DNA from 4 places in the Streptomyces sp. NPDC047917 genome. Region 1 is predicted to be linked to each of the others. Evidence: riboswitches for the same ligand, from Rfam matches in the RefSeq annotation. Region 1 holds a riboswitch; each other region holds the start of a gene.

Region 1 (2,191 bases):
TCCGGAGACACCGCCGCGCCGCGCCCCGCCCCGCCGATCACCGCCGACGACACCGGCCGGGTGGTCATCGTCGACCGTCCGGGCGCGGTGCAGACCCAGCTGCTCATCGGCCGGATCGGGGCCGACCGGCACGACAGCGTGTGGCCGGCCCAGGTGCTCGGCACGTACTGCCTGGGCGGCACGCTCACCTCCCGGCTCGACCGGGTGCTGCGCGAGGAGAAGGGCTACACGTACGGCGTGCGGGCCTTCGCCCAGGTACTGCGTTCCTCGGCCGCGGACTCCGCCTCGGGGGCGACCGGTGCCGCGATGCTCGCCATCAGCGGCTCGGTGGACACCGAATCCACCGAGCCGGCGCTCAAGGACCTGTGGACGGTCCTGCGGACCCTGGCGGCCGAGGGCCTGACCGACGAGGAGCGCGAGACGGCCGTGCAGAACCTCGTGGGTGTGGCGCCCCTGAAGTTCGAGACGGCTGCCTCCGTCGCGGGCACCCTCGCCGACCAGGTCGAGCAGCACCTGCCGGACGACTACCAGGCTCGGCTGTACGCCCGGCTCGCGGAGACCGGCACGGTCGAGGCGACCGCGGCGGTCGTCAACGCCTTCCCGGGTGACCGGCTGGTCACGATCCTCGTCGGCGACGCGGCCCGGATCGAGGAGCCCGTCCGTGCCCTGGGCATCGGAGAAGTGTCGGTGGTCACCGGCTGACGACCAGCCCGCCACGACACGTACGTCCCGCCGTTTCGTTGCGTATCGGGACATAAGGAAGGCCCTCGCGAGCGCGATCTCGCCGGGGTCTTCCCTTTTGTCCGTTCTGAGGGAAGGTTGCCTGTCTGCCCTGTGGGATGCGCTACAAAACGGCCTGTCCGTTTGGTGAATGAAAGCGCCCCCGCTTAGCGTCGGCTCGACTGCCCGTCACTCGTATGCCGCATCCGCGACGTACCGGACAGTCATCGCCGAGTCCCCGTCAGGCGCGAGCCTGGGGAGCCGGGGACCCACGCAGTCCCTGGGGTGAATCGGACGTCTGAGCCCGGATGGGCCGGGGCGTCCGTAGGAGACCTTCCTGCTCCGAACCCGTCAGCTAACCCGGTAGGCGAGAAGGAAGGAAAGGACCAGCCCCTCCATGGCGTTCACCCGTGTCACCGGGAAGCACCGTGCCCCGAGCCGACTGAAGCGCGGCAGCGCGAAGGCCGTCGGCGTCGCGGCTCTGGCCACCACCGGCGTCATCGGCGGCCTGGCCGCTCCCGCCTCCGCGGCGGACTCCGACGCACCCTCCGTGAGCGATACCGGCCTCAACCAGGTCATCGCCATCGACAAGACCCTCGCCGAGCGGATCGACGCCCAGGCCGACGTCCAGCAGCACCAGGCCGACGTCGCCGCGAAGGCGAAGGCCGAGGCCCACCGGAAGGCCGAGGCCAAGAAGAAGGCCGAGGCGAAGGCCAGGGCAGTGGCCGAGGCCAAGGCCGAGGCCGAGCGTGCCGCCGGGGCCCGCGCCGAGAAGGCCCGCGCCGCCCGGTCCGCCGAGCGCACCCGCCTGGGCTCCTTCCAGCTTCCGGTCGCCGGCTCGTACGTGAGCACCGGCTACAAGTCCAGCGGCTCGCTCTGGTCCTCCGGCAGCCACTCCGGCATCGACTTCCACGCCGCCTCCGGCAGCTCCGTCGTCGCCGTCGGCGCCGGCACGGTCGTCGAGGCCGGCTGGGGCGGCGCGTACGGCAACAACATCGTGCTCCGGATGACGGACGGCACGTACACCCAGTACGGCCACCTCTCCTCGATCGGCGTCTCCGTCGGCCAGAGCGTCGGCGCGGGTCAGCAGATCGGCCTCTCCGGCTCGACCGGCAACTCCACCGGACCGCACCTCCACTTCGAGGCCCGGACGACCCCGTCGTACGGCTCCGACATGGACCCGGTCGCGTACCTGCGCGCCCACGGCGTCCGCGTCTGACCGGCGCCCACCGCACCACCTCGTCGAAGGCCCCGGCAGCGCGCCGGGGCCTTCGACGTGTCCGGCGATCCCGGCCGCCCGGGACGACCGGCCGCCGTACCGCCCCGCGGCCAAAAGATATTCATGAATTCCCGCCCGGCATCGGAAATGCGGCCGCATTGCAATAGAGTCGCGGAACAGGCATCGGCCGGCCGCGATTCGCGGGGATCGAGACGGAGGTTCGGACATGCGCATTCCGGCGCATTCGGTATG
Region 2 (2,191 bases), on a different contig from region 1:
GCAGTTCGGCGATGCGGTCCACACGCTCCAGCAGTTCGCGGTCATGGCTGACCACGACCAGTACCCCCGAGCGCCAGGAGTCGACGGCCTCGTAGAGCCTGCGGCGGGCGAGCACATCGAGGTTGTTGGTGGGCTCGTCCAGGAGCAGGACGTCGGGGCGCTCCAGCAGCAGCGCGGCCAGTCTCAGCAGGACGGTCTCCCCGCCGGACAACTGGCCCACGGTGCGGTCGAGTTCGATGCCGCCGAGGCCGAGCGAGCCCAGTGTCGCCAGGGCCCGTTCCTCGACGTCCCAGTCGTCGCCGATCGTCTCGAAGTGCTTCTCGTCGACGTCCCCGGCCTCGACGGCGCGCAGCGCCTCGCGCCGCTCGGCGATGCCCAGGGCCCGGTCCACCCGCAGTGTCGTGTCGAGGGTGATGTTCTGCGGAAGGTGGGCGAGGCTGCCACCGACGGTCACCGACCCCTGGGACGGGTGCAGTTGGCCGGCGAACAGTCGCAGGAGTGTGGACTTGCCCGCGCCGTTGTTGCCGACGAGGCCGACGCGTCCCCGGCCGATGCTGAGCGAGAGCCCGTCGAGGACGGTGGTGCCGTCCGGCCACCGGAAGGTCAGGGCGGAGCAGGTGAGAGAGGCATGAGGGGTGGTGGGAGTCGCCATGGTGTTCCTCGCATTCGCAAGCGCGGTGAAGGGGGCTTCGTATGCGAGCACCACGCAGCGACCGGGCCATGGGAAGAGGTGCGGCGGTCCTGAAGATCGGGGGACGGCTCAGGCACCGAGGTCGCATCCACGCGGGGTCACGGGCAGCGCGAAGCACTGCTACGGCGTGACGGGCGTACGGGCAAAGCCGTACGGCGCGATGTTCGCGAACCTCAGATGCGCAACGTCCACCTCAATCGGAGACAACAGGACCTCAGAACTGTAAACGACGGGGTGACGGAAGGGCAATGTCATTGGGTCCCGGAGCGGGCGCCGGAAGGTGCGGGCGAAATGCCCGCATTTGTGAATTCGTGGCGCGAGTCACGTCCGGCCCACCGGATACCGCCCCGCGCGGTTCGGTTCCCTTTCCGCACAAGGGGAGTGGTTCGCGCGGTGTGAGGTGGATTACCGAAATTCCCGTTACTCGATCTTGTGGGTGAATTGCATTCGGAAATTGGGGTCTTGTCCGCTTCGGTTCTTCTCGCTTACGGTCACCGTCAATCCGGACGGAACGCCGAATCCTGCCGCTGTCCGGCAATCCGACCACTCGTGTACGGCAGGAGCGGGGAACCCAGGTAAGCCGCCGGTCCGGAATCCGGAACGGCTCGGGGTGAAGCCACGCAGATGCGCGGCCAGGCATCTCCAGCCTGAACCCGACAGCTCACCTCGCAGGCGACGGAGAGGAATCCACCATGCCCGCAACGGGTACGTACCGTCGTCGCAGGTCCACCACGCTGACCCGCGGTTTCATCGCCGTGGGCACGGGCGCGGCCGCCCTGCTCCTCCCCCTGCTCGGCGCCCACACCGCCTCGGCGGCCCCGGCGCGGCCCGCCGCCGTCACCGCTCCCGCCGCGTCGTCCGCGACGTACACGAACGATCTGGACGGCTGGATCAAGGAGTCGCTGGCCGTGATGGCCGAGCACGGCATTCCCGGCAGCTACGAGGGCATCCACCGCAACGTCATGCGCGAGTCCTCCGGAAACCCCCGGGCGATCAACAACTGGGACTCGAACGCCGCCGCCGGGACGCCGTCCAAGGGCCTCCTCCAGGTCATCGAGCCGACGTTCCGGGCCTACCACGTGCCCGGGACCGCGATGGACAGCTACGACCCGGTCGCCAACATCACGGCCGCGTGCAACTACGCGGCCGCCAAGTACGGTTCCATCGACAACGTCTTCGGGGCCTACTGAGGCGACCGGACCACCGCCCGGCCGGGCCCGTCCCGAGGTCGGCCCAGCCGCGGCGGTGTCCAGTCGGCATGGCGCAGGACCGCGCGGACGGTGACCCGGGACGGCGCGAGCCGCAGCGCCGTATTGCGCAGGGCGACGGCCACCGGACGGGACAGCTGCTGCCCCATCCGGCCGGCCTGCCGGGCGGCCCGCGCGACCGACTGGCTGCGGGGCCGGCGCTCGGCGTCGTAGCGGACGAGCGCCGACTCGACGCCGGCCCCGCCGGAGAGCGCGGCGGCCAGTGTCGCCGCGTCCTCCAGTGCCTGACAGG
Region 3 (2,191 bases), on a different contig from region 1:
TCGATCACGGCGAGGACGGCCTTCTCGACGCCCTTGCCCTGGTAGCGGTTGGGGTCACCGTCGCGAAGCTCAATGGCCTCGAACGCACCGGTGGAGGCGCCGGACGGAACGGCAGCACGGCCCGTGCTGCCGTCGTCGAGGCCGACCTCTACCTCGACCGTGGGGTTTCCGCGGGAGTCGAGGATTTCCCGGGCTACGACGACGTCGATGGACGGCACGAGGCATCTCCTTCTGGGATATGACGCTGGTTGTGCAGGGTCGCTTTGGCCTTGCGACAAGAGCCTAACCGGCCCGGCCCGATCAGTCGGCCGACCGCCCGACCCCTGGGACGAAAAAGGGCCCGAGGGCACACATTGCCGGGCAAACAGCCAAAAATTTACTGACCAGTAACTACAACACTTGAACGATCCGGCGCTCCCCCGAGCGCGAACGGCAGTGCCCCGGTCCGGCGCACACGGGGAAACGCGCGCCGGACCGGGGCGGTGCCCGGGAGGAGAGAGCCGCGACTACTTCGTCAGGTGCAGCTGCTGACCCGGGTAGATCAGGTCGGCGTCCTTGACGATGTCCTTGTTCAGCTCGAACAGGTGCTTCCAGCCGCCCTCGACCTTGTTGTCGGCGGCGATCTTGCTCAGCGAGTCGCCGGAGACGACCTTGTACTCGCCGTCGCCCTTCTTGACCTTCTCGCCGGTCGGGGTGGTGACGGTCTTCTTCGACTCGGCCTGCGGGGCGGCGGAGCGGTCCGAGCGGGAGGCGGCGGGGGCCTCGGTGCGCTCGGCCGGCTTCGGCTGGGCCTGCTGGGCCGGCTGCGACTGCTGCTTCGGGGCGCTCTGCTGCTCGGAGGCGCCGGAGTTCGCGGTGGAGTTCGAGGAGCCGGTGCTGACACCCGGGTCGACACCGTCGTTGGTCAGGTTGCCGGCGCCGGCGCAGCCCCAGGCACCCGGGCCCTGCATGTCGAGGAGCTTCTCGGCGGTGGCGATCTGCTGGGCCTTGGTGGCCAGGTCGGCACGGGCGGCGTACTGCGTACCGCCGGCGGCGGCCCAGCTGGACTGCGAGAACTGCAGACCGCCGTAGTAGCCGTTGCCGGTGTTGATGGACCAGTTGCCACCGGACTCGCACTGGGCGACGGCGTCCCAGGTGGCGACGGAGGCGGCGGAGGCGCCGGTCGCGCCCATCAGGGGCACGGCGACTGCGGCACCGGCGACACCGGCGAGCGTGGCGATACGGACGGCCTTGGACGGGCGGCGGTGCTTGCCCTTGCTGGAAAGCAGCATGGAACTTCTCCTCACCGACGCCTACGAGGTGAGCTGTCGGGTTCGGGCCAAGTGAGTTGCCCGGTCGCACGTCCTAGCACGCGACTTCACCCCAAGCCGGTCCTGATGCGTCTTTCGACGATCGGGCCCGGCGCTTACCTGGGTCCCCCGCTCCTGCCTACGGCGCTTTACGCGTCTGTTCCCTTCGACCGACGGCAGGATTCGGCGTGACGGTCGACGGGGCCCGCGGTGCGAGCGGTTCCGACCGTAAACATACGCAACCCTCACATTCAAAGATGGACACATCGGACAATCAGCCCGTACTTGCATCTGAAGAACCATCGTTTCCGCAGGTCGGACGTGATGCGGAAGGGCTCCCCGGGCGCGACACGCCAGTTGACGCAAAGAGACCCATGTCTCACTTACGCATAAGCGGACATAGGTCCCTGAACTGCCCCGATTTTGAGGGTGCTTTTAGTCGATTATCAGACTGTCCTCACTTGGCTTTCACGTCGAGATCGAGGCTCTGGCCAGGGAGGATGAGGTCCGGGTCGGCGCCGACAGCAGCCTTGTTGGCCTCGTAGAGCGCGGGCCAGCCACCGGGGATGTTCTGTGCATCAGCAATCGACCAGAGGTTGTCACCGGCGTGAACGGTGTACGTGCCGTCGGCGGGCGTGTCGGCCGTGTCGCGCGCGTCGCCGCCGCCGCGCGAGGCATGACGGCCCGCCTCGCGGCCGCCGCCGCCCGTGCCGCCGCCCTTCTCCGCGGCCGGCGCGCCGCGGTGCTTGCCGCCCGTGCCGCCGGACGCGTCGGGCGAGCCGGAGGCGTCGGGCGCTCCGGAGGGGGCGCCGGTGGACGCGTCCGGGGAGGGGGTGGTCGAGGGCTTCGGGGACGGCGAGGTCTTCCCTGACGGCCCATCGGCCTTCTCCGGGCCGTCGGCG
Region 4 (2,191 bases), on a different contig from region 1:
ATCGAGGACTGGTGGCAGAACCACAGCTCGGTACCGTCGTCGAGTTCGAGCACCGTGCGGTAGCCGTACGCGCCGGACCAGCCCGCCGACTTGACCGTGCCGCTGTGGATGGCCTTGATCGGGGTGCCGGTCGGGGCCGCGAAGTCGAGGCCCGTGTGGTAGCCGGAGGACCACATCGAGCCGGCCTCGCCGAAGGTCGAGGTGATCGTGTACGAGGAGGTCGGGATGGCGTAGCTGGCGGCGAGCTTGGCCAGCCGCAGCGCCTCCGCCTTCTTCTTGGCCTCCTCTTCCGCCTTCTTCTTCTCGGCGGCGGCCTTGGCCTCGGCCTCGTCCTGCTGCTTCTTGGCCTCGGCGGCCGCCTTCTCCGCGGCCTTCTTCTCCTCGGCCGCCTTGGCCTCGGCGTCGGCGGCGTCCTGCTGCTGCTCGGCCTGCTGGAGGATGCGGGCGCGGAGCGCCTCGCCCGCGTCCGTCGTGCCCTGCTCGGCCTCGGCCGTGGTGATGCCCGCGGTGGTGAGCGGGGCGGTCGCGGCCGCGACCTCGGTCTTGTCGGCCTCGGACTCGTCGGAGAACAAAGCGCCCACGCCCGGAAGGGACTTGGCGTCGGGGAGGTTGTCCTTGATCGAGTCGGGCACGGAGATGGAGACCGGCGGCTTGCTCTGCGCGGTGGCCATGCCACCCGCGCCGACCGCCGCTATGACGCCGACACCCAGCACCGTGGAGCTGCGGGCGAGGCCGTTGCGCTGCTTGGCGACGCGGTGCCTGCCGCGCACCGGGCGGACGGACTCCTCGGTGGGGTTCCACTCGTCCCAGCCACGGTCGGGCTCAGCGGTGAACTCAGCCGTGAAATTGCCGGTGAAGTCGCCTCCGGGCTCGGTGCCGTAGTCGGAATCGAACCGGGACGGGGCCTCGGGGGCAGGCTTGTTGGACGCCACGGGGGCGCACTCCTTTCCTTCCTTCTCGCCTACCGGGTTAGCTGACGGGTTCGGAGCAGGAAGGTCTCCTACGGGCCCCTCTGCCTCTCACGAGACACAGGTGTCCGATTCACCCCATGTAGGTGGTTCCCCGGTTCCCTTGCGGAATTCGGCGCTCGCGCGCGGTGCCGCCACTGACGACGGCTGGGACGACCGCGCTGCGTTATCGAACGTTAATAGACACCGGGGCCGTATTCCAAGCCGTTCCAACTGATCGTTCACTTCCTTGGCCTGGACTTTACGGGACACAAGCGGGTGGAATCGGACGAGTTGACCGACCCTCAGCCACTACCCTGTTTCTGACATTGCGTCAAACGTTATGCGGAGCGGCGCCTTTCGGTTACGCACGGTGGCATCGCCCCGTCACGCCTCCTCGGCACCCACGATCGGCACGGTCCTCCGCCGGTCCGGCTGCCCCTCAGCCGGGCGTGCGACCGCGAGCAGCGCCATGTCGTCGGTCGACTCACCGCCCGTGTGCAGCCGTACGTCGTCGGTCAGGGCGGAGAGCAGCTCCTCGGGCCCCGGGAAGATCCGCCCGCGCAGCCGGGCCGCCGGATCGTAGAAGACCCCCTCGATGTTCCGCGCCTCGGAGAGACCGTCCGTGTAGAGGAGCAGCGTCGTCCCGGCCGGCAGATCCCACTCGTCGGTGTACTCCGGCCACGCCCCCAGATCCATCCCGAGCGGCAGCGCGGGCACCGACGGCTTCAGCACGTCCAGCGCCCCGTCCGGATGCAGCAGGATCGGCTCGGGGTGCCCCCGGTTGACGATCCGCACCCGGGACAGCCCGGTCGGAATCTCGGCCAGCACGGCCGTGATGAACCCTTCGAGCACGTCGAGCCCGCCCCGCCGCGCCTCTTCCCGGGCCAGCGCCCGCTCCAGCCGTCCCGCCACCCCCTCCAGCGAGGCTTCCTGCTCGGCCGCCTCGCGGAACGCCCCGATGACCACCGCCACCGTCTCCACCGCGTCGAGCCCCTTCCCCCGCACGTCCCCGACCACCAGCCGTACCCCCCACGGGGTGTCCGACACGGCGAACAGGTCACCGCCGACGAACTCGTCCGCCTGCGCCGCCTCGTACCGCGCCGCGACCTGCAGCCCGCCGGTCCGGTCGGCCGGCTGCGGCAGCACCGCGCGCATGGCGGTCTCCGCGATGTACCGCGCGGAGGCCAGCTGCTCGTTGCCGCGCCGTACGACCCCGTTGATCACGACCGCGAGGACCGAGA

The links. A riboswitch is a leader RNA that binds a small molecule or an ion and turns the genes downstream of it on or off. The one in region 1 is predicted to bind cyclic di-AMP.
Region 2: another riboswitch for cyclic di-AMP. It lies ahead of ACGF8B_RS10110 (transglycosylase SLT domain-containing protein); the one in region 1 lies ahead of ACGF8B_RS07335 (M23 family metallopeptidase).
Region 3: another riboswitch for cyclic di-AMP. It lies ahead of ACGF8B_RS22415 (transglycosylase family protein); the one in region 1 lies ahead of ACGF8B_RS07335 (M23 family metallopeptidase).
Region 4: another riboswitch for cyclic di-AMP. It lies ahead of ACGF8B_RS00070 (M23 family metallopeptidase); the one in region 1 lies ahead of ACGF8B_RS07335 (M23 family metallopeptidase).

Annotation. Positions count from the first base shown of each region.
Region 1 is NZ_JBIDCA010000003.1:84,536-86,726, forward strand. Features, by position in the region: gene ACGF8B_RS07330 (M16 family metallopeptidase) at 1-702, shown strand, start outside; cyclic di-AMP (ydaO/yuaA leader) riboswitch at 939-1,104, shown strand; gene ACGF8B_RS07335 (M23 family metallopeptidase) at 1,118-1,939, shown strand; gene ACGF8B_RS07340 (GntR family transcriptional regulator) at 2,166-2,191, shown strand, end outside.
Region 2 is NZ_JBIDCA010000004.1:58,596-60,786, reverse strand. Features, by position in the region: gene ACGF8B_RS10115 (ABC-F family ATP-binding cassette domain-containing protein) at 1-652, opposite strand, end outside; cyclic di-AMP (ydaO/yuaA leader) riboswitch at 1,194-1,379, shown strand; gene ACGF8B_RS10110 (transglycosylase SLT domain-containing protein) at 1,384-1,881, shown strand; gene ACGF8B_RS10105 (FAD-dependent monooxygenase) at 1,875-2,191, opposite strand, start outside.
Region 3 is NZ_JBIDCA010000009.1:90,001-92,191, forward strand. Features, by position in the region: gene eno (phosphopyruvate hydratase) at 1-218, opposite strand, end outside; gene ACGF8B_RS22415 (transglycosylase family protein) at 507-1,271, opposite strand; cyclic di-AMP (ydaO/yuaA leader) riboswitch at 1,275-1,446, opposite strand; gene ACGF8B_RS22420 (transglycosylase family protein) at 1,747-2,191, opposite strand, start outside.
Region 4 is NZ_JBIDCA010000001.1:24,725-26,915, forward strand. Features, by position in the region: gene ACGF8B_RS00070 (M23 family metallopeptidase) at 1-932, opposite strand, end outside; cyclic di-AMP (ydaO/yuaA leader) riboswitch at 944-1,096, opposite strand; gene ACGF8B_RS00075 (PP2C family protein-serine/threonine phosphatase) at 1,335-2,191, opposite strand, start outside.